2 linked regions of the Pontimicrobium sp. SW4 genome follow. The protein of the gene in region 1 interacts with the protein of each later gene in a pairwise test. Links are inferred from orthologs where the notes say so. Each region holds a gene or a part of one and is shown on either strand. Other genes may lie near its edges.

Region 1 (16,280 bases):
TTTCATGGATGTTATTTGGATTGCAATTTGTATTTTTCGCCATTAAATAATTTGAAATGAATAACTACTCAATAGCCATTCATGGAGGCGCTTGAACCTTCGTAAAAGGTCAATGATTCCTGAATTATGTAGATTAAAATAACCAAATTATAAATAAAAAGCCTCTGAATTTTCAGAGGCTTTTTTTGCTATTTGACTATTTAGTTAAAATGAAAAATTTAACTTATTACAGTAGCTTTACGCTTTAACTGTAAGCTCTTTATATATGCCTTAACGCTAATAATATCGTTACTCTTTTTAAAGTTAAGGTCTAAGTTTTGTCTTTTTGGATTAATTGTTATAGGATCAACTCTCTTAATAGCAAGCTCTTGAAAGATTTCAGATTTAACATCGATTTCAGCTATTACCTCAGTTTTAACTTCGGTTTTTTCAATCTTAATATCGCTTTGTGCAGAAGCGAAAAAAGGAACGATTAAAAATGCTATTACTATTAATACTCTGTTCATAACTTGGGGTTTGATTCTGAGACAAAGTAAAGACACACAATGAGTTAGTTTTCTAAATTTTTGTCGAAATGCAAAGAAAACTAGTTTAATTGTATCATTTTGAGCAAAACATCGATGAAGTGCGTTTTTTGCTATTGCCGTTAATCTTAGTAAATGCACATTTGGTCGTTAATAGATGTAATTTAACCATTCATCGAATTATAAACATATCACAATTGTAGGAATAACACTATAAATGAAAACTTACGCTTTATTATAATAATCTGATGGGATATTTTTATTTTCACCATCATGATATTTCATATATGTAAATCCTTTGTGAATGCAATAAGATCCTATTTCACCTAATTTATTCATTGCTAGATATGCAATTTGGAAATCTTTATAACGATTATCTTTAGAGACAATCCTACTAATAGCTTCTTCGCACGCTTCCTGTGGTGATTTTCCCTGACGCATTAATTCAACAATTAAAAAGCTACCGACAGTTTTTACAACTTCTTCACCCATTCCTGTGGCAACAGCACCACCAATTTCATTATCTATAAACAATCCAGACCCAATTATTGGTGAGTCACCAATTCTCCCTTTCATTTTATAAGCCAATCCAGAAGTGGTGCATGCACCAGCAATATTTCCATCTTTATCCATGGTAACCATACCAATAGTGTCGTGATTTTCAATATTAATAATTGGTTGGTATTTAGAAGTTTCTTTCCATTTTACCCATGCTTCTTTTGATGTTTCTGTTAAAAGTTCTTCTTTTTTAAATCCTTGTGTATAGGCAAATTCTTCAGCACCTTTTCCAGCTAGCATTACGTGAGGCGTATCTTCCATCACTTTTTTGGCTAAAGCTGCAACGTTAGTAATATTCTCAACACATAGCACAGAACCACAATCACCATTAGAATCCATAACGCATGCATCAAGCGTAACGTTGCCATCTCTATCTGGTGCGCCGCCTTTACCAACGGTTGTATTTTTTATATTTTCTTCTTCAACTGCAACACCTTCTATGGCTGCATCTAAAGCCGATAAATTTTTTGATAATGCCTCACCTGCTTTGGCATTAGCTTCTGCAAATCCCCATGTACAAATAGCAATAGGGAATTTTGATTTGTCAATTGATGTGACTTCGCTTGAAGATGATTTTTCTTGTTCATTACAAGCTATTGCCGAAGCTCCTACTGTAATGCCAACTCCTGTTAAGGATGCGTTTTTTATAAAGTTTCTACGTTTCATAATATTATTTTTTTGGTTGATTTGACATTTCGAATATGATTTCACCTCCATTCATAATATCCAAATGCGACAATAAGTTGTCTTTTAAGGCTTTTCCATTTATAGAAACGCTTTGCACATATACATTGTCTTTGCTTTGATTATTGGCTTTAATAGTTAAAGTCTTTCCATTGTCTAAATGGATTTTAGCTTCTTTCAATGAAGGACTTCCTAAAGCATAATCAGCAGAGCCAGGTGTTACAGGATAAAATCCTAAACTACTAAAAATGTACCAAGCACTCATTTGTCCTGCATCGTCATTACCACACAAACCTTCAACAGTTGGACCATACATAGTGTCCATAATCATGCGTACACGAGATTGGGTCTTTTCAGGATGACCTGTCCAATTGTATAAATAGGGAATATGATGTCCTGGTTCGTTGCCATGCACATAATTGCCAATTATTCCATCACGAGTAATATCTTCGTGTTTTTCAATATATTTTTCATCGATGTCCATTGTGAATAAAGAATCTAAATGTTGAGTGAAGCGTTCTTTGCCTCCCATCATATCAACCATTTTATCAATATTTTGTGGCACATATAAGCCATAATTCCATGCGTTACCTTCAATAAAGCCTTGTCCATGTGTGTCCATTGGGTCAAAGTTTTTTCTGAAATTTCCATCCGAAAGCTTTGGTCGCATATACCCAATTTTTGGGTCGTAAACATTGTTGTAATATTCTGAACGTTTCATGAATTTTTCTTCCGTTGAAGTATTTCCAACTTGTTTTGCCATTTGGGCAATACACCAATCGTTATAGGCATACTCTAAGGTTTTTGAAACAGATGAATGACTTAAATCGTCTGGAACATATTTGTAATCGATATATTCTCCTAATCCATCAAAATATCTAACATTTGCCGTATTTACTGATGCTTGTAAAGCGCGTTCATGGCTAAAATCACCTACGTTTTTTGCCATTGCATCAGCAATCACTGAGGTAGCATGATAGCCAATCATACACCAATTCTCATTAGCATAATGCGACCAAATAGGTAGCATGTTATGAACACTTTCATCGTGATGAGCTAACATGCTTTTTATCATGTCATTGTTGCGTTCAGGTTGTGTGATGTTAAACAAAGGATGTAGCGCGCGATACGTATCCCAAAGTGAAAAAATAGTGTAATTGGTAAACCCTTCTGATTGATGGATATTTTGATCTAGTCCACGATATTGTCCATCTACATCTTCGTATAAAATAGGAGATAGATTGGTATGGTACATGGCAGTGTAAAACGTTGTTCTATCGGCCTCTGTTAAAGTCTTTACTTCAATTTTAGAAAGTTCTTTATTCCATTTTTCTTTGGTTTCTTCTTTGGTTTTCGCAAAATCCCAATGTGGAATTTCAGCCTCCAAATTCTTCAATGCTCCAGCTGAACTTACTGGAGATAAGGCAAATTTGACATTGATTTTTTCACCTTCTTCTGTGTCAAAATTAAAGTAAGCACGAATATCCTTTCCTGCCATTTCTGGGAAATTTTCATCTTGCTTGAAGCGTCTGTAAAACCCATCGTATTTAATCTCATCGTATTTTTTGTGGCCATAGCTTTTAAAAGGTTTAGAAAACTGCATCGCAAAAAACACTTTTTTGGTTCTTGCCCAACCTTTAGTTTGTCTATATCCTGTAATAAGGGAATCATTTTCTACACGAATAAAGGTCCACACATTTTTATTGTCGTGATGATACACGTTGTAAACCAAATCTAAAATAATGTGTGCATCATCAGATTCCGGAAAGGTATATTGATGAAATCCTACGCGTTCGCTTGCCGTTAATTCGGCTTTTATATTATAACTATCCAAATTTACTTTGTAATAACCTGGAGAGGCCTCTTCATTATCATGTGAAAATACAGAGTAAAAGCCTTTGTTACCTTGCTCTGTTTCTAATGGATCAAGTACCAAATTCCCAATAGTTGGCATAACTAGGAAATCTCCTAAATCGGAATGGCCTGTACCACTAAAATTGGTGTGTGCAAATCCAATTATAGTCGAATCACGATATTGATAACCTGCACAATACTCATAGGTTTCAGTATTATAACTACCATTTTCATTATGCATGACTTCAAAGTTGGTTTGCGGACTTAATTGTACCATTCCAAAAGGCGCTGTTGCACCTGGAAAAACATGTCCCATTTTACTGGTGCCTATGAATGGATTAACAAATTGCGTATAATCGGTTTCAGATGAATTTGTTATTATTTTTTCAACAGAAGCGGTTTCATTTTTGCAATTGAAAACAATTCCAAGTAATAGGATGAATGCAATTTTTTTATGCATGTTGAACAGATTTTTTTGAATTTCTATAACCAAACCAGAGTATGTATGAGTAACAGATGATAATAAAGAACAAAGCTGTTTTAAATCCTATTTGATCTGTTAAATAACCATACAGAGGTGGAATTAATGCGCCACCAACAATAGCTGTGCATAACAATCCGGAGCCTTTAGGCTTTAATTCGCCAATACCATCAATAGATAAAGTAAAAATGGTTGGGAACATAATGGAATTAAATAATCCTACTGCCAAAATACTCCACATACTCACCAAACCAGTTGTGCTAATAGAAATAAGAATCAAAAGAATAGCAATGGTTGCGAATATACCAAGGACTTTACCTGGCTTCATTATTCGTGTGAGATATGAGCCTACAAAACGTCCAATCATTGCTCCGGACCAATAGAAGGTCACAAATACGCCAACAATGGCTTTATTGTCATTTTCAGTTATACCTGAATTAAGAATACCTTCAGCAATAGATTTCATCAATCCATTTTCCTTAATGACGTCTACCAAATTCATATCTAAAAAGTAGTTCACTAAATAACTACCAATGGCAACTTCGGCACCTACGTAAAAGAAAATACCAAGCACACCGAGCATTAAATTTTTATTTTTAAAAGCTTCAGCATAGGTTCCTGTTTCGGTTTCGCTTATCATTTTTGGGAGCTTTGCAAAAAGAAAAACGACTGCAATGAGTCCAATAAACAAAGCCAATCCTAAAAAGGGCGTTTGTACCGCAGAAGCTTCGGAAGCTAAATAGCTGTCTTTTGCTATTTCGGTTAAAGCCGCAATTTCATCTTCGGTTTTTATGGTGTCACTCAAAATAAATAAAGCACCAACTGCAGGAGCAATGGCCGTTCCTAGGGAGTTGAAAGCTTGTGATAAGTTTAAACGGCTTGAAGCACCATCTTCACTACCTAAAACCGCCACAAACGGATTGGCAGCCACTTGTAAAATGGTCATACCTCCAGCTAAAATAAAATAAGCTAACATGAAAATTCCAAATACACGATAGGAGGCTGCAGGATAAAATAATAAACAACCAGCTGCCATCGTTAATAAACCAAGAATTATCCCTTTTTTGTACCCAATTTTAGATAAAATATAACTTGCTGGAATAGACAGCAAGAAATAGGCTCCAAAAAAAGCAAATTGGACTAAACCTGCTTGAAAGTAGGTTAGTGTAAATAGCTCACGCAATCGCGGAATTAAAGAATCGACTAAAACCGTTATAAATCCCCAAAGGAAGAATAGTGTGGTTAGCAGAATGAATGAGGAACGATAAGATTTTGGTTGGTTCATGTTTTTAATTTATTGTTATTTCATCTACAAACAACCAGCTTCTTCCATCATGTTCATAGCCTAAATGCCATTCAGGAAGTTGTCCTAATTTTTTTGCGATGAGTTTTACATAACGATACTTGCTATTTGATAGTTTAAATTCAACTTTTTTTATATCAACTTCATCAGATGGTGTAATCTCTTCAAATTTAAAGTTCCCAATGGATTTGAAATTTTTTCCATCCTTTGAAACTAGACATTCAACTTCAGTTGGATAAAATATCCATGAGCGTTGGTCCTTTAAAAAATTGACTGAAATGATATTGATTGGTTTCTCACTTCCCAAATCAACAGTCGCAACTATGTCTTCGTCAAAATAGCCTTGCCAAGTTCCAGTTCTAAAATCCCTTGCGCCAACGATGCCATCAATTAGTGCATCATCGCCGCCAGCATTATACTGGTTAGCGTATTCGGTTTCTAATGTAATAGAAATGTTTGGGTCTATTTTGTAAAATTGAGTGCTTATGGTAGAACTTTTGACGCCTTCCTTTTCAGAATAAACACTTAATGATGTAGGTTCAGAAATAGTAAAAGGTACTTCATACTTTCTATAATCATCTTCTCCGAGTTTGTAAAAAATAGTTGCGTTTTTGTCTACATTTTCAAGAACAACTTCTGTTTCGCCTTTAAAAGCTACATCACCTTTTGCAATAAAAGGCGCTGGAATAATTAAGTGGTCTTTGATTTCGGTTTTAGGCTCTTGACCTTCTTTAGTTCCCCAACTTGAAGGCGTATTTGTCATTTGAAATTCTAAGGTTCCGCCTTCAACAACTTCATTATGATATATGAATGTTCTTTCTAAAGGTTTTCCATTTAGAGTGGCACTTTCAATGTATTTATTCGAATCACTAATATTATGAGCCACAATAGTAAATTGCTGGTCATTTTCTAAGTTAATAGTAGCTTTAGGAAATAATGGTGTACCTATAATGTATTGGTTCGATGCAGGTGTAACGGAATAAAATCCCATAGAACTCAAAATATACCAAGCGCTCATTTGTCCGCAATCTTCATTTCCCGAAATTCCGTCAGGAGCATTTTGATACAATTCGGTTAAAATTTGATGAACACGCTCTTGTGTTTTGTGAGGCTTATTCACAAAATTGTATAGATAGGCCATGTGATGACTTGGCTCGTTACCATGCGCATATTGCCCAATTAAACCTGTTATATCTGCTTGGTCACGTCCAGAAGTTTCAGCTTCAGCAGTAAATAATTCATCTAGATTTTCTTCTAATTTATCCTTTCCTCCAAGCAAATCCATAAATCCTGAAATATCTTGAGGCACATAAAAACTATATTGCCATGAATTGGCTTCGGTATAATTAAAATTCACTTCGTAAGGGTCGAAAGGTGCAAACCAAGTATTTCTGAAACGACCTCTCATAAACTGTGAGGCTGGGTCAAAAATGTTTTTGTAATACTGTGCCCTTTCAGAGAAAGTTTTATAATCATCATCTTTGCCTAAATCTTTTGCCATTTGAGCAATGGTCCAATCATCGTAAGCGTATTCAAGGGTTTTAGACACCGACTCACTTTCAAATTCTACAGGAATATAACCAAGTGATTTATAAGACTCCAGACCTAATTTATCTTGATTAGCCGAGTGCTTCATGGCTTCAAAAGCTTTATCAATATCATAACCTCGTAATCCTTTTAAATAAGCATCTGCAATGACTGGGACTGCATGATAGCCAATCATACAACCTGTATAACAAGCTGATAAATCCCAAATAGGCATGATGCCACCTTCGTCATATTTTGCTAAAAACGTATTGATAAAATCATTCGTTCTGTCTTGTTCAATAATCGTATATAATGGATGTGCAGCTCTGTAGGTGTCCCAAAGTGAAAAGACTGTGTAGTAATCAAAATCTTTAGTTTCATGAATTTCTAAATCCATACCTCTATATCTGCCATCCACGTCTTGGTATAGATTTGGAGCAATACTCACATGATACATCGATGTGTAAAAGTTGGTTTTATAATCATCATTATCACTTTCAACCACAATTTTTTCGAGTTGTTGTTCCCAAATGTTTTGAGCTTCGGTTTTTACTTGTTCAAATGATTTTCCATCGAGTTCATCCCTTCGGTTTTTACGAGCACCTTCTTCATCAACAGGTGAAATACCAACTTTGATTTCAAGGATGTTACTTACTGAGGGGTCAAACTCAAAAGCTACTTTTACTTTTTTTCCTTCATTAACATCGTTGAGAAAAGTCATGTTTTTAAAGGGTCTCGAAAACTCCATATTGAAAAATAGATATTGATCTGTAGCCCAAGCTTTGGAATGTCTGTGCCCTCCAATTTCTGTGTTCGAATACATGTTTACTTTAGAGTCTAGTACTTCATCACGATGTTCTAAATCTAGTATCACAATTTGTTTAGAACCTTCTGAGAATTGGTATTTCTGAATACCACTTCTTTTTGAAACAGTGAGTTCAACACCAATTTGTGTGGAGTCTAGATACACTTTGTAGAAGCCAGGTTCTGCCACTTCATTGTCATGACTAAAATGAGCACGATAGCCTTTTTCCCCATCAGCACCATCATTGAAAATAACTTCGTTTGTTGGCATTAAGAGAATATCACCATAATCGGAAACTCCTGTGCCACTTAAATGTGTATGTGAGAAACCGTAAATGTAGCTATCGGAATAATGATAGCCTGAGCAACCATCCCATCCATCTAAACGTGTATCTGGAGAGAGTTGCATCATGGCAAAAGGCAAGGTTGCTCCTGGATAGGTATGACCATGGCCTCCTGTTCCTATGAATGGATTGACATAAGAGATAAGGTTTTTGTCTTTTTTTGCAGAAGGAATATTTGTTTTTTCTTGACAACTAGATAATATCAGGATAAAGCAGAGGGAGGAAAAAAATTGTTTCATTAGTGTTTTTTGAAATAGAAGTTGAAAGATAATAAAACTTAGCTAATCTTAAATAAAAAAAAGCAAGGTCAAAAAAGAATATTGGGTGTCAGTTGATAGAAAAAAATAATACTTTTAACTGTCATGTTTTCAGTTTGCAACTCTTTATGATCTGATATTGTTAATGTTTGCTAAAAGGGTTATTAAAAATAAGTTTTGGAGTTATTTTTGTACTGATAAGGAAAAGATAAAATGATAAAGTGGTTAATTTTTGTTGCAATCTATACAATAGTAGATTTTTATGCTTTTCAGGCAATTAAAACCGTAACAAAAAATAAATGGATACATTATTTTCATGTTTTGGTATCTATTATTGTTGTTGGAAACTTTATCTATCAATTTACACAAACTAGCGATGGGAGGGTTTTATCTCTAGAAAAAAGTTATGCTTTTGGGTTTTTATTAACGCTTTTGGCTTTAAAAATAGTCGTAGTACCTATTATGTTTAGTGAAGATATTTTTCGAAGTGTTTTAGCTATATATAATAAAGTGTTTTCTACAAACAAGAATTTTTATTTACCATCACGCCGAAAATTTATTAGTCAGCTAGCCTTAGGTCTTGCTGCTATACCATTTACATCGCTTTTATATGGAATGTATAAAGGTAAATACAATTTTAAAGTATTAAAATACACTTTATATTTTGAAGACTTACCTGAAGCTTTCGATGGTTATAAGATTACCCAAATAAGTGACCTTCACAGTGGTAGTTTTGATAATAAAGAAAAGGTTTCTTACGCTGTAGATTTAATTAATGAGCAACAATCGGACACTATTTTGTTTACTGGAGATATGGTTAATAATAAAGCTATCGAAATGCTGCCTTGGAAAGACACTTTTAAAAAGCTAAAGGCCACAGATGGTATTTATTCAGTTTTAGGAAATCATGATTATGGTGATTATGTAGATTGGGATTCAGCCGAAAAAAAGCAGCAAAATTTAGAAGACTTAAGAAACATTCAAAAAGATATAGGGTTTGATTTAATGCTTAATGAAAGTCGATTCATTGAAAAAAACGGACAACGAATTGCGATTGTTGGGGTCGAGAACTGGGGGAAAGGATTTAAACAAAAAGGCGATTTAAAGAAAGCAAGTGAAGGAGTAGATAGTCATGATTTTAAAATATTAATGAGTCATGACCCTTCGCATTGGGAACATCAAGTTATAGATGACGATTATCATTATCATTTAACCTTAAGTGGTCATACGCATGGTATGCAATTTGGTATTGAAATCCCAGGATGGATTAAGTGGAGTCCAGTAAAATGGCGTTATAAATATTGGGCTGGAATTTATAAAGAAGCAGGTCAATATATTAATGTAAATAGAGGGTTTGGAGTTTTGGCATATCCTGGACGTGTTGGTATTTGGCCAGAAATAACAGTAATAGAGTTAAAAAGGGGTGTAAATAATGTGTAATTGTACGGAAATATTATATTTACTACGAAAATACTTATTTTTATAAATAAGTAAGAGTGAACTTAATAGAATGCTTGATTTAAAGCATAGTATAAAAAAAATACGTAGGTTTGTATAAGCACATTTGATTTAAAACTTTAAAGTATGTCAAAGTTTGGTGAATTAATAGATGTAAATATTCCAGTTTTGTTAGATTTTTTTACAGAATGGAATGAGCAATCTGTATCAATGCATGCAGTTTTACGTGACGTAGCTGCTGCTTTAGGAGATAAAGCCAAGGTTATTAAAATTGATGTTGAAAAAAATCAAGACCTTGCAGACGCTTTACGTATTAAGGGATTGCCAACCTTAATTATTTACAAAGATGGTGAGATGAAATGGCGTCAAAGTGGCGAGCAAGATGCCAATACTTTAATAGGTCTTATCCAGGAATACGTTTAAACGTAAATCCCTTTTCTGTAAAATATTCTAATATTTTTGGAAGTATATATTTCATGTTTTTAGAAGCTTTAACACTATCATGTAATACAATAATACTTCCTGATTTAGCATGATTTACAACGTTTTTTAAACATATTTCTTCAGTTAGAGAATTATCCCAATCTATCGAAAGCACATTCCACATAACAATTTTATACGCTTGCTCTTGAAGCTTATTTATTTGTTTTGGATGTATTTGTCCATAAGGAGGTCTAAATAGTTTTTCGCTTTTATAATTCTGTGTTTTAAAGGCTTTCTCGCAAAGAACAATTTCATCAAGATAATCCTTAGTTTTTGTTTTCCATCCTTTTACATGATTATAAGTGTGGTTTCCTATACCATGACCATCTTTAACTATTTGTTGAAATATATTAGAATGTTGTTCTACATTTTTTCCAATACAAAAAAATGTTGCTTTTGCGTTAAACTGTTTTAATGTCTCCAATACCCAATGAGTGATTTCTGGTGTTGGACCATCATCAAAGGTTAAATACATATCCTTTTTTGATGTGGATATGTTCCAAGTCAATGTTGGGAAAAGTGCCTTAACAACCTTGGGAGTTGTTATTGGAGTAAAGTTCATTTATTCATTACTATCAATAGGAACAATGGTTGTATCTGTTGGGATATCTGCGTCTTGTCTGTCAAACTCTTCAGTTTCACCAGTAAATAATCTAATAAAGTTATTATACTTTTGCATTTCAGCTTCTACAAATGCTTGTTCTTCGTATCGCATTAACACATCTATTAATCCCCTATATCTAGCTATATCAGTAGATATTTCATCAATATATTGCGTTTGTTTTTCTTGAGATAAAGCACTAAAATAAGTTAAGCTTTCTTGATATTTGATGGAGACATCTTTGTATAATTGTCGCCCTTTATCATTAGCTTCAACTTCATAATAAGCACTAATAAATGGTTCGAGCAATGTGTAAAAACCAAACTCATCCACAGGCATTTTTTCCATAGCTAAATCTGCAATCTCTTCAGCTTTTTCTAATTCATCTTCATTAATAAGTGCTTCAATTAAACGTGCTAAATTACCACGATAAGAAATTCCATTTTTTCTTGTCTCAACATCATGGTAAATATCTTCTCCACTATTTCCCCAGCCCCAGTTTTTTACTTGTTCATACATTAAATCTGGATCAACTCGTCCCATATCAAAAGGATTAGCTCTATCAACAGGGGTTTTTATAGGGACTAATTTATAGCATAGTCCATCTAGCTGTAAATAGTCTTTCATCCAAATATAATCGTCATCACCAAAAGCACCACCTGTAAAATATATTGGACGTTCCCAATTGTTGTTGGCGACAATATCCAACATTAATAAGCGATTTTTATATAAGGCATTTCCAGTGATTGTTAAATCAATATACGGCACAATCTCGTCAGCGTCTTTAGGTTTTACAATGCCATTTTTTAGTACAGATTCCTTATCAACAGGAACTCTTAAGTGTCTTGTTGGGAGATAATTGGCTTCTAGATCTTGTGAGCGCATGATACTAGTATCCCAACCATCCTGTTGGGCTACATATTTGAATTTAGCTTTTGCATTATCACTGGTCACAAAATTTAAAGCTTCTTTTATATTTAATGACACCGAATCAGGAAGTTTTTGCTCTATTCTTAATGCATCTCTTGTTCCATATTTGTATTGGTCATGTGTTAATTGTGATGGAATAGGATCACTCTCGTAAGCTTTACGCTTCATTTGGTCTATATACCAATCTGTTTGAAACAAACTTGTATTCACGACTCTTACGTCCGTTCGTACGCCTTCAATTTCTTGTAAATACCATAACGGAAACGAATCATTATCACCAATACTAAATAAAATAGCATTTGGGGCGCAGGATTCCAGATATTTACGAGCCATTGAGTTTGCCGTTTCTTTTCCAGAACGATCATGGTCGTCCCAATTGTTTGCTGCTAAAATACCTGGTACTAAAATCAAGCATATTAAAGTTACAGCTGGTGCTAAAAGCTTATGTTTTGTGAATTTTGAAAGTAGATCGTAAAAAGCATAAGCTCCAAAACCAATCCATATAGCAAATACATAAAAAGATCCAACAACTGAGTAATCTCTTTCTCGAGGTTCAAATGGTCGAACATTTGTATAAACCTGGATAGCTAGTCCCGTAAACAGGAAAAAAACCAACATAATCCAGAATAATTTTTTATCGGAATTAAACATAAAGAATAAACCAATTAATCCTAAAATTAATGGTAAGAAGTAATAGGTGTTTCTCCCTTTATTATTTAAGACGTCACTTGGCAGATTATCTTGAGACATACCAAGATGGATTTCATCAATAAAATTGATGCCACTAATCCAATTACCGTGCATATCATATTTTCCTTGGATGTCATCTTGTCTTCCAGTAAAATTCCACATAAAATAACGCCAATACATGTAGCCTAATTGATATTCAAGCATATAGGCAATATTATTTAATAAGGATGGCTTTTCTATATCAAGGAGTTGCTGACCATATTGACTTAAAAACTGTGAGTATTGTTCATAATCGATTTCTCCATTTTGCACTCTCGATCTAAAATCATTTACCAAAGCTCTTACTTCATTACTCATCTGGTATTCAGGCTTTATTTTAAAGTCCAAAAACCCTGTATACATCATATAGTTTTCGGCATGTTCGCCGCTCCACATTCTAGGTAATATAGATGCATGTTCGGAATTGAAATTATAAGTAGCATTTTTATAATTATTTACAATCACGTATTTCCCCTTTTCTAAGTCTTTTTCATATTTAGGCTTATCGTCGCGATAAGGATTATTTTCGTCTTGTCCTGAATATTGCTCAGTAAACTGGGGACCATAAAACAAGTATGTTTTTGGATATTGTTCTAAGTTATAATAAGCTAGTAATTCTCTTGCGCTAGAAGGATTATTTTCATTAATAACAACATTGGCGTTAGCTCTAATTGGTAACATTAACCATGATGAAAAACCTAATATTACAAACGTTAAACATAAAATAGCTGTATTTATATGTTTGTACTGTTTTCTACGTGTATAGTTTAATCCATAGTATATAGCAGCTACAATTAATAGTCCTGCGATAATTGAACCAGAATTAAATGGTAGGCCAATACTATTCACAAAAAATATTTCTAAGGCACTAAAAAAGCGCAAAATATTTGGTGCCAACAACTTAAATATAAACAACAAAATAGCGACTACAGTTACATTTGCTAGTATGAAGTTCTTTATAGTAATTGTTTTATAATTTTTAAAGAAGTAAATAAGTCCAATAGCAGGTATAGTCAGTAAGCCCATAAAATGAACTCCAAATGATAAACCAACAATAAATGATATTAAAACAAGCCATCTATTCCCTCTAGGCTTATGCATATCTTGTTCCCAACGAAGACCTAAATAAAACATTAATGCCATAATCATAGTTGCCATGGCATATACTTCGGTTTCTACAGCGTTAAACCAAAAAGAATCTGTAAACGTAAATGCAATACTACCAACCAATGAAGCTCCAAGTATAGCTTGCCCTTGACTTAAAGACATGGTGTTGTTTTTAACAACTACTTTTTGTAGAAGTATCGATATAGACCAAAACATAAATGCAATAGTAAATGCACTTGCTGCAGCGCTCATCATATTAAGCATTAATCCAATTTGAGATGGCTCTAATGCAAATATTGAGAAAAAAGCTCCAAGCATTTGAAAAAAGGGCGCTCCAGGTGGATGACCAACTTGTAATTTTGACGAAGTCAGTATATATTCTCCAGCATCCCAGTAACTTACTGTGGGCTCTACGGTTAAACTAAACGTTATAAATGCTATTAAAAAAGCGATCCAACCTAAAATGGAATTCCATTTTTTGAAGCTGTTTTGTGTCATAATGGTTGTTTGTTACTAATGGCGAATTTAATAATAAAAATATTACACTAGGCTATTTTTAAGTAAACGTTAAGGGTTTCATATTATTTTCTTCTAAAAATACTTGTGCAAATAAAACTTTGTTATAAATTTGCAACCTCAAAATAAGAGAATGGCCTATGGTGTAACTGGCAACACGTCTGGTTTTGGTCCAGAAGAGTCTAGGTTCGAGCCCTAGTAGGCCAACAAAAATCCAACATTATGTTGGATTTTTTTGTTTCTAACAATGATCAGAACAAAGAATTAGCTTTTTGAGTAAATCGAGCAAAAACCCTTGTAAAAATCAATAATAATGTTGTATATTTGCAGCGTTGTAAGAAAAAAGAATAAATGAGGGGACGAGAAGTCCCCTCTTTTTATACTAAAAAATGTTCAAAGACACTGTTCAAACATTATTAAATGCTGCACTCGATGAAAGACAAGATTTGTTTTTATTGAGTTATGATATTTCAGAAGCAAACGCCATTAAGATAATTATTGATGGTGACAATGGGGTGCTTGTTGAAGATTGTATGTTTATTAGCAGAGCCATCGAGCATAATTTAGATAGAGAGGAACACGATTTTTCTTTAGAAGTGGCTTCGGCTGGAGCGACAACACCGTTAGGACATAAAAGACAATATAAAAAGAATATTGGCAGAACTCTAGAAGTGAAAACTAATGGAGAAAAATATGAAGGGGTTTTAAGTGAAGCTAATGAAGAAAACATTGTGCTTACATGGAAAGCCAGAGAGCCAAAAGCAGTAGGAAAAGGAAAAGTTACTGTAGAAAAAACAGTAGCATTACCTTATGAAAATATAACAGAAGCAAAAGTTAAGATAAAATTTTAATCCAGAATAATTATGGAAAATATTGCGTTAATTGAGTCATTTTCAGAATTTAAGGACGATAAACTAATAGACCGTGTCACCTTAATGGCGATTTTAGAAGATGTTTTTAGAAATGCATTAAAGAAAAAATTTGGTGATGATGATAATTTCGATATTATTATTAATCCAGATAAAGGCGATTTAGAAATTTGGAGAAATAGAATTGTGGTTGCAGATGGTGAAGTAGAAGAGCCAAATCAAGAAATTTCTTTAAGTGAAGCACGTAAAATTGAACCAGATTTTGAAGTTGGTGAAGATGTATCTGAAGAGGTAAAACTTATAGATTTAGGTCGTAGAGCTATTTTAGCATTACGTCAAAATTTAATTTCTAAAATTCATGAACATGATAATACGAATATCTATAAGCAATTTAAAGATCTAATAGGAGAAATTTATACTGCAGAGGTACATCATATTCGTCATAGAGCCATCATTTTATTAGATGATGAGGGCAACGAAATAATTTTACCTAAAGACAGGCAAATCCCATCAGATTTCTTTAGAAAAGGAGAAAATGTTAGAGGTGTTATTGAAAGTGTTGAGTTAAAAGGAAATAAGCCAGCAATTATTATGTCTAGAACTGCACCTATATTTTTAGAGAAATTGTTTGAGCAAGAAATTCCTGAAGTATTTGACGGTTTAATTACGGTTAAGAATGTTGTGAGAATCCCTGGTGAAAAAGCTAAAGTAGCAGTAGATTCTTATGATGACAGAATAGACCCAGTAGGTGCTTGTGTTGGTATGAAAGGCTCAAGAATACATGGGATTGTTAGAGAGTTAGGGAACGAAAATATAGACGTTATTAACTATACTAATAATTTACAACTATTTATTACAAGAGCTTTAAGTCCAGCTAGAATTACTTCAATCAAAATTGATGAAGAAACTAAACGAGCTGAGGTGATTTTAAAGCCAGAAGAAGTAAGTAAAGCAATTGGTAGAGGAGGACATAACATTAGATTAGCAGGTCAATTAACAGGTTATGAAATCGATGTATTTAGAGAAGGAGTAGAAGAAGATGTTGAATTATCTGAATTCTCTGATGAAATCGACCCATGGATTATTGAAGAATTAGCAAAAGTAGGCTTAGATACTGCAAAAAGTGTTCTAGAACAAGATGTGGATGATTTAGTAAAACGTACCGATCTTGAAGAAGAAACAATTAATGAAGTTGTTAGAATCCTGAAAGAAGAATTTGAAGAATAAAAAATTATTATATATTAGGTGTTT
Region 2 (16,286 bases), 460 kb from region 1 along the record:
ATCATCTGGAAGGAATTCATGAAGTGCAAAATTATTTTCATGGTTATGCGCATATTGGTAATTATCGCCATAACCTAATTCTTTCATGAGCTTTGTTGGCGCATTTCTTATGGAAAGTGGCACACTTAAATCGCCAGTTTCTTGTACCAATTGTTGCGCATCTTTTATGGCTTTATAAGCTGTATTACTCTTAGGTGAACATGCTAAATATGTAACACATTGGCTTAAAATAATTCTAGATTCAGGATTACCAATAGTTGAAACCGCTTGAAAGGTACTATTGGCAATAACTAATGCCGTTGGATTTGCATTTCCAATATCTTCACTAGCAAGGATTAATAATCGTCTAGCAATAAACTTTACATCTTCACCACCTTCAATCATTCTTGCCAACCAATAAACAGCAGCATTTGGGTCACTACCTCTAATAGATTTTATTAATGCTGAAATAATATCGTAATGTTGTTCGCCGGTTTTATCATAACGAACTGTGTTGTTTTGAACTTTCTGTAAAACGGCTTCGTTGGTAATTATAATTTTGTCAGAATCGTAAGAATTAACGATTAGTTCGAAAATGTTTAACAATTTCCTAGCGTCACCTCCAGAAAGACGTAATAGAGCTTCCGTTTCGTCGATGATTATGTTCTTTTTGGATAGAATGTCATCTTTTTCAACAGCGCGCTTTAAAAGGCTCTCTAAATCGTTTTTGTCGAAAGAATTTAAAATATAGACTTGACAACGAGATAGCAATGCAGGAATAACTTCGAAACTTGGATTTTCTGTCGTTGCTCCAATCAGAGTTACCCAACCTTTTTCTACGGCTTGTAGCAAAGAATCTTGTTGCGATTTACTAAAGCGATGTATTTCATCAATAAACAAAATTGGATTTTTTGTAGTAAATAAGCCTCCGCTTTGTTTTGCTTTATCAATTACCTCGCGTACATCCTTCACTCCAGAGTTAATAGCACTTAAAGTGTAAAAAGGTCTTTTAGATTCATTCGCAATGATGTGTGCTAACGTAGTTTTTCCAATTCCTGGTGGTCCCCAAAGTATAATAGAGGGAATAATTCCTTGCTTAATTGAACTTGTTAGTGAGCCATTAGTACCAATCAAATGTGACTGACTAATATAATCCTCTAAGATTTTTGGTCTTAAACGTTCTGCTAAAGGTTCATTCATATTGTAAAATTAAGTCAATTATTTATTATTTTAATGACAAAGTTTCATAATCAATAGCTTTGGTTAGTTATTTGATTAATAACGACTAAAAAGAACCATGAACAATCAAGATCAATTTAAATATACAACTGGAGTCGTTGGCTTTCCATTAGCTTTTGTAATGATTTTATGGTTGATTTTTTGGTTTGAAGTTAGATTTGGATTCAGTTTTAATGATTTAGGAGTATACCCTAGAACCTTAAGTGGCTTAAAAGGCATTGTTTTTAGTCCATTTGTTCATGGAAGTATGGAGCATTTGTATCATAACTCTATTCCACTCTTTGTGTTATCGGTGGCTCTTTTTTATTTCTATAGAGAGATTTCCTGGAAAGTTATAGGCTATGGTATATTGTTTTCTGGCTTACTTACTTGGTTTATTGCACGTCCATCTTATCATATTGGAGCAAGTGGATTGATTTATGTCCTTATGAGCTTCATACTTTTTAAAGGCATTTTTGCTAAGCATTTTAGACTTATTGCTTTATCGCTATTGGTTGTCTTTCTTTATGGTTCTATGATTTGGTATGTATTCCCAATTAAAGAAAAGGTGTCTTGGGAAGGACATTTATCTGGACTAATCATAGGATTTGTTTTTGCATTATTGTTCAGAAAGTCGATTGCAAAGCCTAAAAAATATGCTTGGGAACAACCAAATTATAATGAAGATGACGATCCTTTCTTAAAACATTTTGATGAAAATGGAAATTTTATTGAAAACTTACCAGAGGAGTCAGAAATAGTAGAGGAGGATAATAAGCCTAGATTTAAAATAACGTACCATCTTAGGCGCAGAAATAATGATTAAAGTCTTTGTCTAATTACTTCGTATAGAAAGGCACCACAAGCTACAGACACATTAAGAGAACCTATTTCTCCACGCATTGGTAATTTTGCTTTGTCGTCAACTAATTTTAAAACTGAAGGGTTTATTCCTCTTCCTTCAGATCCCATGATAATAGCACATGGTTCTACAAAGGATACATCATAAATGGTATCATTCGTTTTTTCAGTTGCAGCTATTACTTTAATTCCTGATGCTTGTAAATAAAACATAGCATCTTTTATATGATCAACTTTACATATTGGTATGTTAAAAACTGCTCCAGCACTTGTTTTAATCGTATCACCATTTATTGGAGCGCCTCCTTTTTTTTGAATAATTATGCCGTTAACTCCTGTGCATTCTGCTGTTCTAATAATGGCGCCAAAATTTCTAACATCACTAATTTGGTCTAGCAGTAAGAATAATGGGTTTTTCCCAGATTCAATAACATCTAAAACTAATGTCTCTAAATCATGAAATTCTATAGGTGAAATTTGTGCAACAACACCTTGATGATTTTTGTTTGAAAGCCTATTTAACTTTTCAAGAGGGACATAAGATGTGTTAATTGAGTATTTTCTAAGTAACTTATCTAGCTCAAAAAAGAGTTCGCCTTTGAGCCCTTTCTGTATAAAGACTTTATCAATTGTTTCACCAGAATTTATAGCTTCAATTATTGCTCTAATCCCAAAAATTTTTGTTTCTTTTTCCATGAATGCAAAAGTAGGTAAAATAAAAAACTCCTCTAAACATTGTTTAGAGGAGTTAACTTATATGAAATATCTTTTATTTCTTATCTCCAACCACCAGTTGAATAATCTTCACCAGCAACACCTTCTGTGCCTCCTAAAGTATAGTATTCAGCAGGAATAGATTCTAATGCACTTCCAGGTACAGGGAAATGTAATAAAGTACCTGCTTGTAAAAGATCTTCTTTTCTCATTTCACAGAACCCAATATAAGGAGCTGTGTATGCAAACTCAACCATTCTTTCATAGTGAATAGCATCCTTAATCTCTTGAGCATCTGCAGCAACAGGAGGCAAATTTCCTCTAGTAACTCTAGTTCCTGCATTAATTACAGCGGCAGCACCAGCTAAATCTGGAGCAGCTTTGTTTACTAATGCTTCAGCCATGTACATATCATTCTCAGATTTTGAATATTCAACTACATTCATAGTCCAATACGTGATATAGTCATCATATCTACTATAGCGATAGCTACTGTAGTGATATTGACCTCTTTCAGGACGGAAGTTATTAGAAGATAAGTAACCATAATCAGTTGCTAAACGCGCATCAGCAGACGTAGATTCAGCTTGAAACGTTACACCATCTTCCCAATAAGCAGGAGTAGAAGGATCCATCATATTAATAACTCTCATATCAACTCTTGCCCAACCTGGGTATACTAAATATGTTTTTGGAACTAAATCGTACCAAGTAACATCATCCATATAGATTTCAAAATCTTCAGTAATACCATTTTGTGTATAAGTTAATACTCTGTTCCAATCGATTGAAGCTTTTTGAGTACTATTTCTTACGTTACTCACTAACCAACGAGCACCAAGACTGTTCATGTATTTAACAGCATTTACACCAGCACCACCAGGGATGATAGCTTCATCAAAAGTAATTCCATTAGCAGAAGCAATAGCAATAGCTTCATCTAATTTATTTAAAGCAAAGGTCATTGCTGTAGCATAGTCTGAAGCACCTTCAAGACCAGTTCCAGCTACAACACCAGTTTCGTCAGATAACCATACTTGATCAAATACTATTGCTAGTTGTGCAATAGCTGTAGCTTGAGCAAACTTTGCAATGGTGAGAATTTTTTCAGGATTATCAAACTCAGTTCCATTTTCTACTGCTAATGCTAAAGTATTAGCATCAGACAGTACTGAATACATGGAATTAAAATAAGATCTTGTAACATTGTTACCGTAAGCAGGTGAATTATTAAACGCTACTCTAGGCTCACTAGATAAATCTCTCATACCAAAGTTACCCCAAGAGCAACTAGTGATGTCCGCCATTGTAGCAAATGCTGCAGCAGGCGAAGCTGTACTGTGAGACGTCATAAATAAGTTTCTTACTACACCATCAGCAGTTGCAGCTAAGGCAACAGGATCAGATGTTAAAATGTCATCATTTGGATTTTCTAAGTTATCTACACCTAAATCTGAAGAGAAGTCGTCACACGACACTCCAAAAGCTAATAGTGCAGCTAAAGAAAATATGTTAATTATTTTTTTCATAATAGTATGTTTGTTTTTATAATAAGATGCAACCTTTTTAAAAAGGTTGCGTCTTATTGCAATTTTTTTTAGAATTTAATTTGAACTGACATTGAGTATGATGATTGGTTAGGGTAAACACCATAATCAACACTGTAGTACTGTTGTGTACCACCATCATAATTAGCAATTTCAGGATCCCAACCTTTATAGTCAGAAAACGTTAAAAGGTTTCTACCAATTAAACTCACTTTAAGTGAACTTAAGAAAGGAATTTGTTTAGAGTCAAATGTATAAGAAACAGAAGCCTCTTTTAACTTTACAAAGCTACCATCTTCAACCCAAAAGGCGTTATTTTGGTTAACATCGTATAGAGAACCGTAATATACTCTGGTTTTCTTTTCAGAATCTGGCTTACCAGCTTGATCAACAATTGCGTTTCTCTCACTAATAGTAGTCCATTGTCCGTTTACGTTATAAATATCACCGCCTTGTTTCCAATCCCAAAGCATATAGAAATCTAACTTTTTATAGCTGAAATTTGATACAATACCTACGTTAAAGTCTGCATTTTGATTACCAATTTTTTCAAAAACAGGAGTCCCGTTAGCATCTACTTCAATAATTGCAGCTTCACCAGTAGTACCAATTTGAGATGTTTCAACAACGACACCATCACTGTTTACACTATAATCTCCAATAGACATACCTGAAGGTAGTTGATTAGCCATAGTTGCTAAGTCTGTAACAAAACGTCTACCATACATAGAACCATATTCAATACCCTCTCTTAATAAGAATAAACCGCTAGGCCCTACTTGTTGTTCAGGAGCGTTTAACTTAGTAATTTTAGAATCAACCGTTGTAAAGTTTACACCTAAGTCCCATTTCACATTTGGAGTATCAATAATTTGAGAGTTTAAAGACACCTCAATAGTATTTGATTCCAAATCACCAACATTTTGCCATTGTCTATTTTTTCCAGCATTTGCAGGAGCAAATAAACTAACAAGCATAAACTGATCTGTTGACACTTGATTAGAGTATGCAGCTTCTAAAGTAAATCTATCTAAGAAAGAGGCGTTTAAACCAAATTCATTCTCTGTTGTTAATGACGGTTTTAAATCTGGATTACCTTTGATTCTATTTGTTGATAAAGAACCTCCACCAAGAGCCGTTTGCTCATATTGCCATGAGAATCCTGGACGTTGTCCTGAAGTACCTCTCGCAAAGTTTAACTTTAATTCTTGAACACCTGGAATTTCTATATCTTGAGTAACTCTATAGGCTCCAGAAACTCTATAATAGTTGTTCCATCTTTCATTAGCTCCAAATAAAGAAGAACCATCACGTCTAAATAAGGCATCAATAATATAGCGATCTTTATATACTAAACCACCAATTACAAACATGTTTTGTGCTCTTTCAGCATTTTGGTCTGAAGAAGCAGATATATCTGCATTAGCAAAGTTATCTAAAGTAGGTAAACCTCTAAATAAATAATTTTGACCAGAAGCAGACACTTGTTCATAAGCTCTATCTTCTAATAAATAACTTAATTTACCTTTTACTTCAAGGTCACCAAAAGTTTTAGCATAGTTTATTGTTGCTTGCGCTTTTTGAGATAACTCAAAAGAACTGTTTTTATTCAAAGAACCTTCACTGTAACCAAATCCTATAGGGTCACCAGTTGTTGTATATGTTTCATATTTATTATGCCTTGTAAAACGATAGTTATTGCTTTCAAATGCATATTCCAATTCAGCAGTAACGGCATCAGTTAATCTTAAGTTTAAATTATAAGACCCTAAGAAACGTTGTTGCTTAGCTTTTGCGTCTCTTACATATAAATTATATAATGGGTTACTAATTTCAGATTCCCATGGATCTGGCTTATACCAATAAGGTTGCCCATCTGGGTTCTCAACAAATAGCTGTGCATCTGGTGCTAGTCTTGCAATAGTTCTATAAATGTCATTTCCACCACCTGGAGAGTTATCATTTAATTTTATGAATGCGTTACTCGTTGTAAATTTAATCCAGTCATTAAAATAATAATCTGCATTTAAACGTAAACCATTTCTAGTATATCCATCAGTTTCTTCTAAAACACCTTCAGCTTCTGTGTTTTCAGAAGAAAAGAATACACGAGACTTATCATTACCACTAGAAATAGAAGCATAATTAGTTGTGTTAATACCATTTTTAAAGAATGCATCTTGAAAATTGTTGTATACACCATAAGGGTTGTCAGAATAACCATCGGCAGATTCAATTCTACCACCAGTAACTGCGTTTACACCTGAAGCAGCCCATACACCTTGGTAACCAGCTGGATAGGTTACACCTTCATATTTTGTGTATTGCCCTTTAAATTGTTCCCAATCTGAGGCTAGCTCGTAACCATGAGATTGGTTAGTTTCAATGTAGTTATTGATTTTAGAGAATCCAACTTCTGATCTAAGTGTAATCTCAGATTTACCAAGTTTACCTCTTTTAGAAGTAATAGATATAACTCCATTTCCAGCTCTTGACCCGTATAAAGATGAAGCAGATGCTCCTTTTACAATTTCAAAAGATGCAATATCATCAACATTTATATCTCCAAGACCACCTTCAACAAATACACCATCTAATAATACTAATGGTGCTTGCGAACCATAAAAATTGGCTGCACCTCTTAGAAGAAGAGTTGCTCCTTGTCCAGGACGACCTAAGTTTGTTACAGAGACACCAGCAACTTTACCTTGAAGCGCACTAGCTGCAGAACCAGCTGGTACTTTTTCAATTTGCTCAGTACTAACTTTTGCTACAGTAACCGATAGTTTTTTTCTAGATGTAGCTCCTGCCACACCAGTTACTACTACTTCGTCTAATACGGCAGCATCTTCTTCCATTGTAACATTAATCGTATTTGCAGCTCCAACAGTTTGCTCAACAGTTTTTAATCCTACATAGGTAAAAACTAATACATCACCAACATTGGCAGTAATAGTATAATTACCATCAAAATCAGTTTGAGTACCGTTAGTCGTGTTTTTTACAATAATGTTAACTCCAGGTAAAGGCATTCCAGATTGATCTGAAATTGTTCCCGAAATTGTTTTTCCTTGTGCAAAGGTAAATTGCACAACAAACGCCAGTAATAGCGTTAAAATTCCACTAAACTTTGTTTTCATTTTATATTTTATTTGAATTAGTCTAAGCCAAAAATCATAATAAAAAGTTAAAAAAGCAATTATTATTAGGGTTATTTTAACTTTTTTAACTTTCTAGCCTGTAAATTATATCTTTTTAGTTGAAATATTTTACAACACATGTGTTTAACAATTGTATTTATTTGTAAAAAAAGAAAAGGCTCAACATAATTTGTTGAGCCTTTTTTATATAAAACAAAGTTTTTTAATAAACTAGTTTACATCCCACCATAGTTTAGTGTAAATGTTATCTGCACCTTGCGCAGCAACCATAGCGTCATAATTTGCTTTGTTGTTGCTTTCTATAGCTGCATCATAAGCATCTCTAGTTGGGATCTGTTGTGTACTTGCAAAAGGCGAAGGTGTAAGTAAAGGAAGATCTAAACGTCTCCACTCAGCCCAAGCTTCAGGTCCTTGTAAATATAATGCTACCCACTTTTCATAAGCAATTTCTGCAATTCCAACATAAGGGTGTGCAGCAAGATAAGCCGCAGCGTCAGCTGTATCTACTCCCCAGTAATCCATAGAAGCAAGAACTCCTAAGTCATAGTGTGCAGCAGCAGTACCACCACCAACATTCCATCCTTTCATTGCAGCTTCAGCCATTTTGAAATGCGTTTCAGCAGCAGTAAATAAAGGAGATGGGAATTGTTTCTCATAAATGATATCACTTGTAATGAAAGAGTAATCAGGTACATTACCATTTACTGCTCCATTTGGTGCTCCAACATAACCTGCATCTATCCCTCCTGGGAAGTTAGGTGAAGGATGTACACTATCTCTAGCTTCTTCTGCATATTCAAACATTCTCGGATCTAAGTTAGCTCTTTGCTCTTCAATCATTGTTACAGACAAGATATAATCTTCACGAGTTTGGAAGTTATCTTCCCATGGACTATCACTTGTTTCATCAGACCCATAATTGAATTCAATGTTATCAGCGTTATCTGTAATTAACATTCCAGAGGCAACAGCTTGCTCAAACTTAGTTTGTGCTAAAGTTGGATTTACATCAGAAATTCTCATAGCCATTTGTGCTTTTAAGTTATTTCCAAAAGCAGCCCATCTGTCCATATCTCCATCAAATAATACATCGCCTTGAGGTCCAGCTCCACTAGAAATCATTGCTAATGCAGCATCTACTTCAGCAAACATAAAGTTGTAAATAGATTCTTGAGAATCAAAAGCTGGTTGAGGGCTTTGAACTCCTTGGAATGCTTCCGACCAAGGCAAATAACCCCATCTATCAGTCATATACTGCAAGTAATATGCTCTTAATATTTTAGAAACTGCTAATTGATTTTCTGTAGCTCCATATGCTAGAGCCGCCGCCGCAGTTGCAGGATCTTCGTTAAGTTTAATAATTTCATTTAGATTCTGCATAGGTCCAGTATACCAACCATTATAACTTGCAGTTAACGTTTCGTAACGAGATGACCCAGGATATTGTCCTTGAGTAATGTGTTGCATATATAGAATAGCTTTTTCATCTACAGCAATTGCTGGTATAGAAGCCTGAGCAGACGTAAGCAACTGTGAAGTCACAGGGGCTGTAGGCCCACTAGGGTTGTCATTTGTAGTACCATAATCAATAGTTTCACATGAACTAAAGAACATAGTAACGCATATTAATAATGCTATGTTTTTTATTGTATTCTTCATTTTTCTTAGTTTTTTAGAATGTTAGTCTTAAGTTAACTCCCATCGATCTTGTTTGAGGAAGTGTACCAGCTTCAGCCCAGTTTATTCCACCTCGTCTTTCAAGCTCTGAAGGATCTACCCAATTAAGTTCAGAATCAATTAACCAAACGTTATTAGCAAAGAAGCCAATTGATGCAGCAGTTAAACTAAACTTGCTTACAAAATCTTTCTCGAAGTTGTAGTTTAACTTCACACTTCTTAATTTAATATAAGATGCATCGTGTAAGTTGTTTTCGTAGATGTTACCTAAGTTACCTAGGTTGTATAAATCTTGTGCTTCAACATAAGCATCTACAACAGTACCATCTGATGTTGGTTGTCCGTTAGCATCTGTACCAGTTTCTAATACACCAACGATGTGTACACCACCACCTGAAGCTACAGGGTCTCTTTTTGGGTTACCTTTATCGTTAAGACCTGCCGTTTTAGCAGATAAACCAGAATGATCCATATATCTTTCAGTTCTAGAGTAGTATTTACCGCCTTTTTGGAAGTCAAATCCTAAACTTAAGTCCCAGTTTTTATAAGTCATATTAGATGTTAAACCACCAGTAAAATCAGGCAATACATTACCTAAGTTTTTGTTTGTTTGACGACTGTAGAAATAACGACCACCACTAGCAGCTCGATACATAATTTCGCCATTAGCACCGTATGCAAAACCTCTACCAATTAAAGTACCCCATTCTTCACCAACTCTTTCTTGAAGTCTCATGTTAGATGTATAAGTACTTAAATCTCTAGAGTCAATTCCTGGATATAAAGCATCTACATATCTATTAAGTGTTGCAAAGTTTACACCAAGTTCCCAAGTAAAGTTATCATTTCTAACTACATCACCTAATAATGCAACTTCAAAACCAGAAGATGTTTGCTTACCACTATTAATATTTGTATTAGAATAACCAGTTGCACCATCTAAAGGAATATTTATTGGTAGTTGATCATCTGTCCTATCCCAGTAAGATAAGTCTAAACCAATTTTTCCATTAAATAAACGGAATTCAGTACCAACTTCAAACTCTGATCTAACACCACCTTTAAGGTCTGGGTTCTCTTGTCTACTATTAATACCAAGTCTACCATTTCCTTGATACAGAGAGCCAACTGTATAAACATTTTGAGTTAGATATGGGCCAGGGAAATAAGGTGCTTCAGAATAACCTACTCTTAATTTAGCAAAGGTTACAACATCATTTTTAGGTAATACTTCGTGTGCTAAGAAACTAGCCGAAGCTCCAAGTGTTTCAACTCTGTTATCCTCTGGATTAGCAGTAGAAGACCAGTCAAGTCTATACGATCCATCTAAATATAAGAATTTTTTATAGCTTACCGATCCTTTGGCAAAAATACCATCATTCTTTTGAAGCCTTTTACCACCACTTGCAGCTACAGGATCTAAAGAGCCAGCTAAATTATAAAAATCTGGAATTGTTAAGTCACCAACAGTGTTAGCATTTAAGCTTCTAAAATCTCTGTGAATTTTTTCTACACCCAAATTAACGTTATAGTCGATATCTCCATTTAAGGCTACATCACTATAAGTTGCCATGGCGAAATAATCTATTCTTTCATTTCTACTATGACTTTCACTAAAGAAAGCAGGGTCTAATAAACTCTTAGTTGTTCCTCTATCATCAGTATTGTATGAGTTAAAAGTTTTTCTAATCTCTGCTGTAATATTGAAATTGTCGTTGAAGGTATATGTACCACCAACTTTTCCAAAATATGTATTTTTTCTATAGTTGTTATCGTTTTCATATGAGTGGAAATAAGGCATATCCCAATATAAAGGACGTGCATCTCTAGGGCCACGAATATTCCAAGATACTACTTGACCATTACGCTCATATCTTTTTAAACGTTTAAAGTCTAATTGTCTTTGCCACCATTGGTTAAAGTTAGATCCTAAGTTAGCATACCCTTGATCTGGGTTATTAAGCATATCTCTATCTTCAACATTTATGTTAGCAAAAAACTCAAATTTTTCTGTGATATTATATGTTGCATTAAGCGCAAATCTAGTTGATTTATTGCTTGAATTTGGAATAATACCGTTTGCTTCAACATAAGTTAATGACGTTCTAATATTGTAATCTTCTCCTCCTTTAGAAAAAGATAATGTTGTATTGTTTGTATAAGCGTCTTCATAAAAAGTATTAATATCATTTTTACTTGGAGACCAAGGTCTTAATTCACCAAACTCTGGAGTTCCAGGAACCCAACTATCCCAGTGACGTACTAAAGTACCGTCTAATCTAGGACCCCAACTTTCATCTGCCCAGAAATCTGGATAAGGTTGTCCATCAAAAGCAGCCCATTCAGCAGGATCAGTAGCAGGGTTATAAGTAAACGTGTTAAACGTTTGGCTATATCCACCACCATATTCATTTTGATATTCAGGTAAATTAGTTACTTGGTTAATAGTGAAAGCTTGATCAATTTGAAATTGAGCTACACCAGATTCAGCTGTTTTTGTTGTAATAACAATAGCACCACTTCTTCCATCAGGACCATAAAGCGCTGTTGCAGCACCAGATTTAAGTACTGAAATATCTGCAACGTTTTCTGGGTTAATGTCACTTATAGCATACACTCTAACTCCATCAACTACATATAAAAGATCAGTTTGACCTCTTAAACGAATGCTTGAGTTTCCAAATGTAGAACTGTTATTACCTACTATTTGGACACCAGCTACTTTACCAGCCAAAGCATCAGCAATATCAGTTTCTTTTGCTTTTACTAGTTCTTCACCACCAACTGATTGTTGCGCATAACCAAGCGATTTCTTTTCTCTTTTAATCCCTAAAGCTGTAACAACTACTTCATCTAACAACGCAGCATCTTCTTGCATTGTTACATTTATAGTGTTAGAAGATCCTACTGTTTGCTCAACAGTTTTAAGACCTACATAGGTGAAAGTAAGAACATCACCAGCACTTGCATTAATGGTATAGTTACCATCAAAATCTGTTTGCGTTCCATTAGTTGTTCCTTTTACAATAATGTTTACCCCAGGAAGAGGCATTCCAGATTCATCTGAAACAGTTCCCGAAATAGTTTTTTCTTGCGCAAAGGATACTTGCACAATAAACGCTAACAATAGCGTTAAAATTCCACTAAACTTTGTTTTCATTTTATAATTTATTTGAATTAGTCAAGCCCAAAAATCACAATAAAAAGTTAATTAACCAATTATTATTTATTAAAATTTCAAATTTATTTGTAATTAATCATTGAAAATCATGACTATTTTATAATTTGACATTTAAACTTAAATGAATTTTTGAGTTTGAGAACTTGAATTTTTGATTTTCATTTTTTCCGTTTGCGTAGTTGAGTTTTAATAAGCCTACTTTGGTTAGAATTCCAATTCCAAATCCAAATCCATATAGCTTTTCATTTAGGTTTGCTATACTATTATTGAGATACGCAGCATCTGTTATAGTGTGTAAATATATTGTAGAGCTTAGATTATATCTGTATTCCAAGTTAATAAAACTGTATAATGTCGCTAATAGGCTATTTTCTTCGAAGCCTCTTATGCTATTTATACCTCCAAATCTAAGAAGCTCATTTGCGAAATAATCTTCTGATTGAATCCCTTGCAATTTTATTCGTAAATAAACACTGTTTTTTTGATTTAAGTTGAAAATTTTGTAGGTGTTTACTTCATAAAGTGTCTGATTGACTTTATTTCCATTATTTTTTCTATCTCCAAAGGCTAACTTAATATCAAAATTATAGTTGTTAAGAAAAAGTAAATTATTGTATTGTGGTTTAAATATTTGATATTGTAAATTATAGAAGGTTGAGTTATAATCCTCAATATTTAATAAAGAGTTACTTTCTAATAAATTATTGGATTGTATAGAAGCTAAACCAGCATATAGTATTTGTTGATTATTAATTTGGTAGAATAAATTACCAGATTGACTAACAGTTGTAAAGGTTGAATCTTTTTTAAAAATCTCAAGGTTAAGTTCAACTCCTATTGGTGAATTAAATATGTATGGTGCTTTAGTATTTATATTAAACGTTTTCTGCTCGCTTTCGTCGCTTTTGTATATAAGATTAATGGACTCACCATAATTGAGGTTATTTGTGAGCTTTAAATCTAAATAACCATCAAATTCAAGTTTACCAGATATTTCATTTGTGCCAAAACCTAAAAAGCCATCAAAAATATTGCTTTTGCGTTTTTCTAAGTATAAATATACTGTAGAAGAATCTTGAGTAAATAAAATTTCAGGTTCTCTAGTTGTGTTTGTAAATGGTAATGTATTTAAAATTTTAACTTTTTCTTTTAACGAATTTATACTTAGAGTTTTTTTAGGTTTTAGTTTTAGGTAGTGTTTTAAATAAGATTTTGGAAAATTCTCATAGCCTTTAATCACAACTTTATCAATAGTTCTTTCGTCGTTAGATTTTATTGTTAATTCGGCTTCGAGGCTTTCATTGTCAATATGTTTTTTAAAATAGTCTAATTTCACAGAAGAAAATGGATATCCATTTTCAATTAAATAAGCATTTATCTTAGAAAGAAGGTATGGAACATTAGTGATGCTAGTTTTTAAATAAGAGTCATTGTAGTTTTCTAATAAAGATTTAATATAATCTATATAGATATCACTTTTATTGTAGCGTATATATATGGTGTTGTATTTTTTGCCTAATCTTATATTGCTATGGTATGTAGAATCATCTTTTATATTTGTTTCTAAAATTTGATTTTCAATAAAGCCAATTTTTTGCAAGCCATCTTTAAGGTTTTCAATTTCTTCGTGTAGCAATTTAAAATTAACAAATACTTTCTTGTATCCAATAGAATCAATAATTCTGGTTTCGTTATCAGAATTTCCAGAAACTATTAAGTTTAAGTTTTGAGACTGTACCCTATTAATAAAGAATATGCCACAAAAGGAAAGAATAGTAATAAGTCTTAAGATATTCAAGCTAAAATTTTGAGTATAAAACTAACGGAAATTAACATCAAATAATATCTTGATAAAATTTATTTTCACTCGTGATTGAAATTTAATTATTTAAGATTTGAATTATTCATATAAATTTCTACCTTTGCAGCCCTCTAAAGAGAGGGTTTAATAAAATTATATAGAAATATATGCCAACAATTTCACAATTAGTAAGAAAAGGAAGAGCCAAAATAACTAAGAAGAGTAAATCGGCTGCTTTAAATTCTTGTCCTCAAAGACGTGGAGTTTGTACTCGTGTTTATACGACAACACCAAAAAAACCTAACTCAGCAATGCGTAAAGTTGCAAGGGTAAGGTTAACAAATGGTAACGAAGTAAACGCATACATTCCAGGAGAAGGGCACAATTTACAAGAGCACTCGATAGTATTAGTTAGAGGTGGAAGGGTAAAAGATTTACCAGGAGTTAGATATCACATTGTTCGTGGCGCATTAGATACAGCAGGTGTCGAAGGTAGAACGCAACGTAGATCTAAGTATGGTGCTAAACGCCCTAAAAAGTAATTTAAACTTTAAGAAGAAGACATGAGAAAAAGAGCAGCGAAAAAAAGACCGCTTTTACCAGATCCAAAATTTAACGACCAGTTAGTAACTCGTTTCGTTAATATGATGATGTGGGATGGTAAAAAGTCAGTAGCTTTTAAAATTTTCTACGACGCAATTGATATTGTGGAAGAAAAGAACACAGACGAAGAAAAAACAGCTTTAGAAATATGGAAAGATGCTTTATCAAACGTTATGCCTCACGTAGAAGTACGTAGTCGTAGAGTAGGTGGAGCAACATTTCAAATTCCAATGCAAATACGTCCAGACCGTAAAGTTTCAACAGCAATGAAATGGCTAATTAGTTATTCAAGAAAAAGAAACGAAAAATCTATGGCTCAAAAATTAGCAGCAGAAGTATTAGCCGCAGCTAAAGAAGAAGGAGCTGCTGTCAAGAAAAGAGTAGATACTCACAAAATGGCAGAAGCGAATAAAGCATTCTCACATTTTAGATTTTAATACGATATGGCAAGAGATTTAAAATACACAAGAAATATAGGTATTGCTGCGCATATTGATGCCGGTAAAACAACTACTACTGAACGTATTCTTTATTATACAGGTGTTTCACATAAAATTGGTGAAGTGCATGATGGTGCTGCAACAATGGACTGGATGGAGCAAGAGCAAGAAAGAGGAATTACAATTACCTCTGCAGCAACAACTTGTACTTGGCAGTTTCCATTGGAAAATGCACAACCAACACCTGAAACTCAAGGATACCACTTTAATATTATAGACACTCCTGGTCACGTAGATTTTACGGTTGAAGTAAACCGTTCTTTACGTGTATTAGATGGTTTAGTATTTCTATTTAGTGCAGTTGATGGTGTTGAGCCACAATCTGAAACTAACTGGAGATTAGCCGATAACTACAAAGTGCCACGTATTGGATTTGTAAATAAAATGGATCGTCAAGGATCTAATTTTATGGAAGTTTGTCAGCAAGTTAAAGACATGCTAGGTTCAAATGCTGTGCCAATTGTTATGAATATTGGTGATGAAGCAGACTTTAAAGGTATTGTAGACTTAGTAAAAAACCGTGCTATAGTTTGGCATGATGAAACACAAGGTGCTACTTTTGATGTTATCGATATTCCTGAAGAATTAAAAGCAGAAGCTGCCGAATTAAGAGCAAAACTTATTGAAGAAGTTGCTACTTATGATGAGAACTTGTTAGAGAAATTCATGGAAGATGAAGATTCTATCACAGAGGACGAAGTGCACGCTGCGCTTAGAGCTGCCGTAATGGATATGGCTATCATTCCAATGATTTGTGGTTCTGCATTTAAAAATAAAGGAGTACAATTCTTATTAGATGCTGTATGTCGTTATTTACCTTCTCCAATTGATAAAGAAGGTATTGTAGGAATTAATCCAGAGACAGAGCAAGAAGAAATTCGTAAGCCATCTGCAAGCGAACCATTTGCTGCATTGGCTTTTAAAATTGCTACCGATCCTTTTGTAGGTCGTTTAGCATTCTTTAGAGCTTATTCTGGTCGTTTAGATGCTGGATCTTATATCTTGAACAATCGTTCAGGTAAAAAAGAACGTATCTCACGTATC

What was found.
Region 2: the proteins of rimP (region 1) and rpsL interact in binary tests that used the Escherichia coli proteins (3 or more experiments, as listed by UniProt). The link is inferred for Pontimicrobium sp. SW4 from one-to-one orthologs.

What each region holds. Positions count from the first base shown.
Region 1 is NZ_CP157199.1:2,838,890-2,855,169, reverse strand. What follows is about bases 13,377-16,280. They hold rimP (ribosome assembly cofactor RimP), read left to right. Parts: upstream 13,377-14,549; coding sequence 14,550-15,011; downstream 15,012-16,280. Other genes in these bases: nusA (transcription termination factor NusA), read left to right, coding at 15,024-16,256; ABGB03_RS13095 (DUF2723 domain-containing protein), read right to left, coding at 13,377-14,142. Outside these bases: ABGB03_RS13135 (hypothetical protein), read right to left, coding at 219-506; ABGB03_RS13130 (N(4)-(beta-N-acetylglucosaminyl)-L-asparaginase), read right to left, coding at 750-1,748; ABGB03_RS13125 (GH92 family glycosyl hydrolase), read right to left, coding at 1,753-4,080; ABGB03_RS13120 (sugar MFS transporter), read right to left, coding at 4,073-5,386; ABGB03_RS13115 (GH92 family glycosyl hydrolase), read right to left, coding at 5,391-8,318; ABGB03_RS13110 (metallophosphoesterase), read left to right, coding at 8,550-9,776; ABGB03_RS13105 (thioredoxin family protein), read left to right, coding at 9,921-10,217; ABGB03_RS13100 (polysaccharide deacetylase family protein), read right to left, coding at 10,198-10,839; more of ABGB03_RS13095, read right to left, coding at 10,840-13,376.
Region 2 is NZ_CP157199.1:2,375,791-2,392,076, reverse strand. What follows is about bases 13,084-15,993. They hold rpsL (30S ribosomal protein S12), read left to right. Parts: upstream 13,084-14,306; coding sequence 14,307-14,681; downstream 14,682-15,993. Other genes in these bases: fusA (elongation factor G), read left to right, coding at 15,186-15,993; rpsG (30S ribosomal protein S7), read left to right, coding at 14,703-15,179; ABGB03_RS11175 (hypothetical protein), read right to left, coding at 13,084-14,136. In the rest of the region: ABGB03_RS11210 (replication-associated recombination protein A), read right to left, coding at 1-1,179; ABGB03_RS11205 (rhomboid family intramembrane serine protease), read left to right, coding at 1,277-2,023; 23S rRNA (guanosine(2251)-2'-O)-methyltransferase RlmB, read right to left, coding at 2,020-2,754; ABGB03_RS11195 (hypothetical protein), read right to left, coding at 2,835-4,301; ABGB03_RS11190 (SusC/RagA family TonB-linked outer membrane protein), read right to left, coding at 4,370-7,459; ABGB03_RS11185 (SusD/RagB family nutrient-binding outer membrane lipoprotein), read right to left, coding at 7,691-9,139; ABGB03_RS11180 (SusC/RagA family TonB-linked outer membrane protein), read right to left, coding at 9,153-12,317; more of ABGB03_RS11175, read right to left, coding at 12,436-13,083; more of fusA, read left to right, coding at 15,994-16,286. UniProt on the Escherichia coli protein: With S4 and S5 plays an important role in translational accuracy. Interacts with and stabilizes bases of the 16S rRNA that are involved in tRNA selection in the A site and with the mRNA backbone.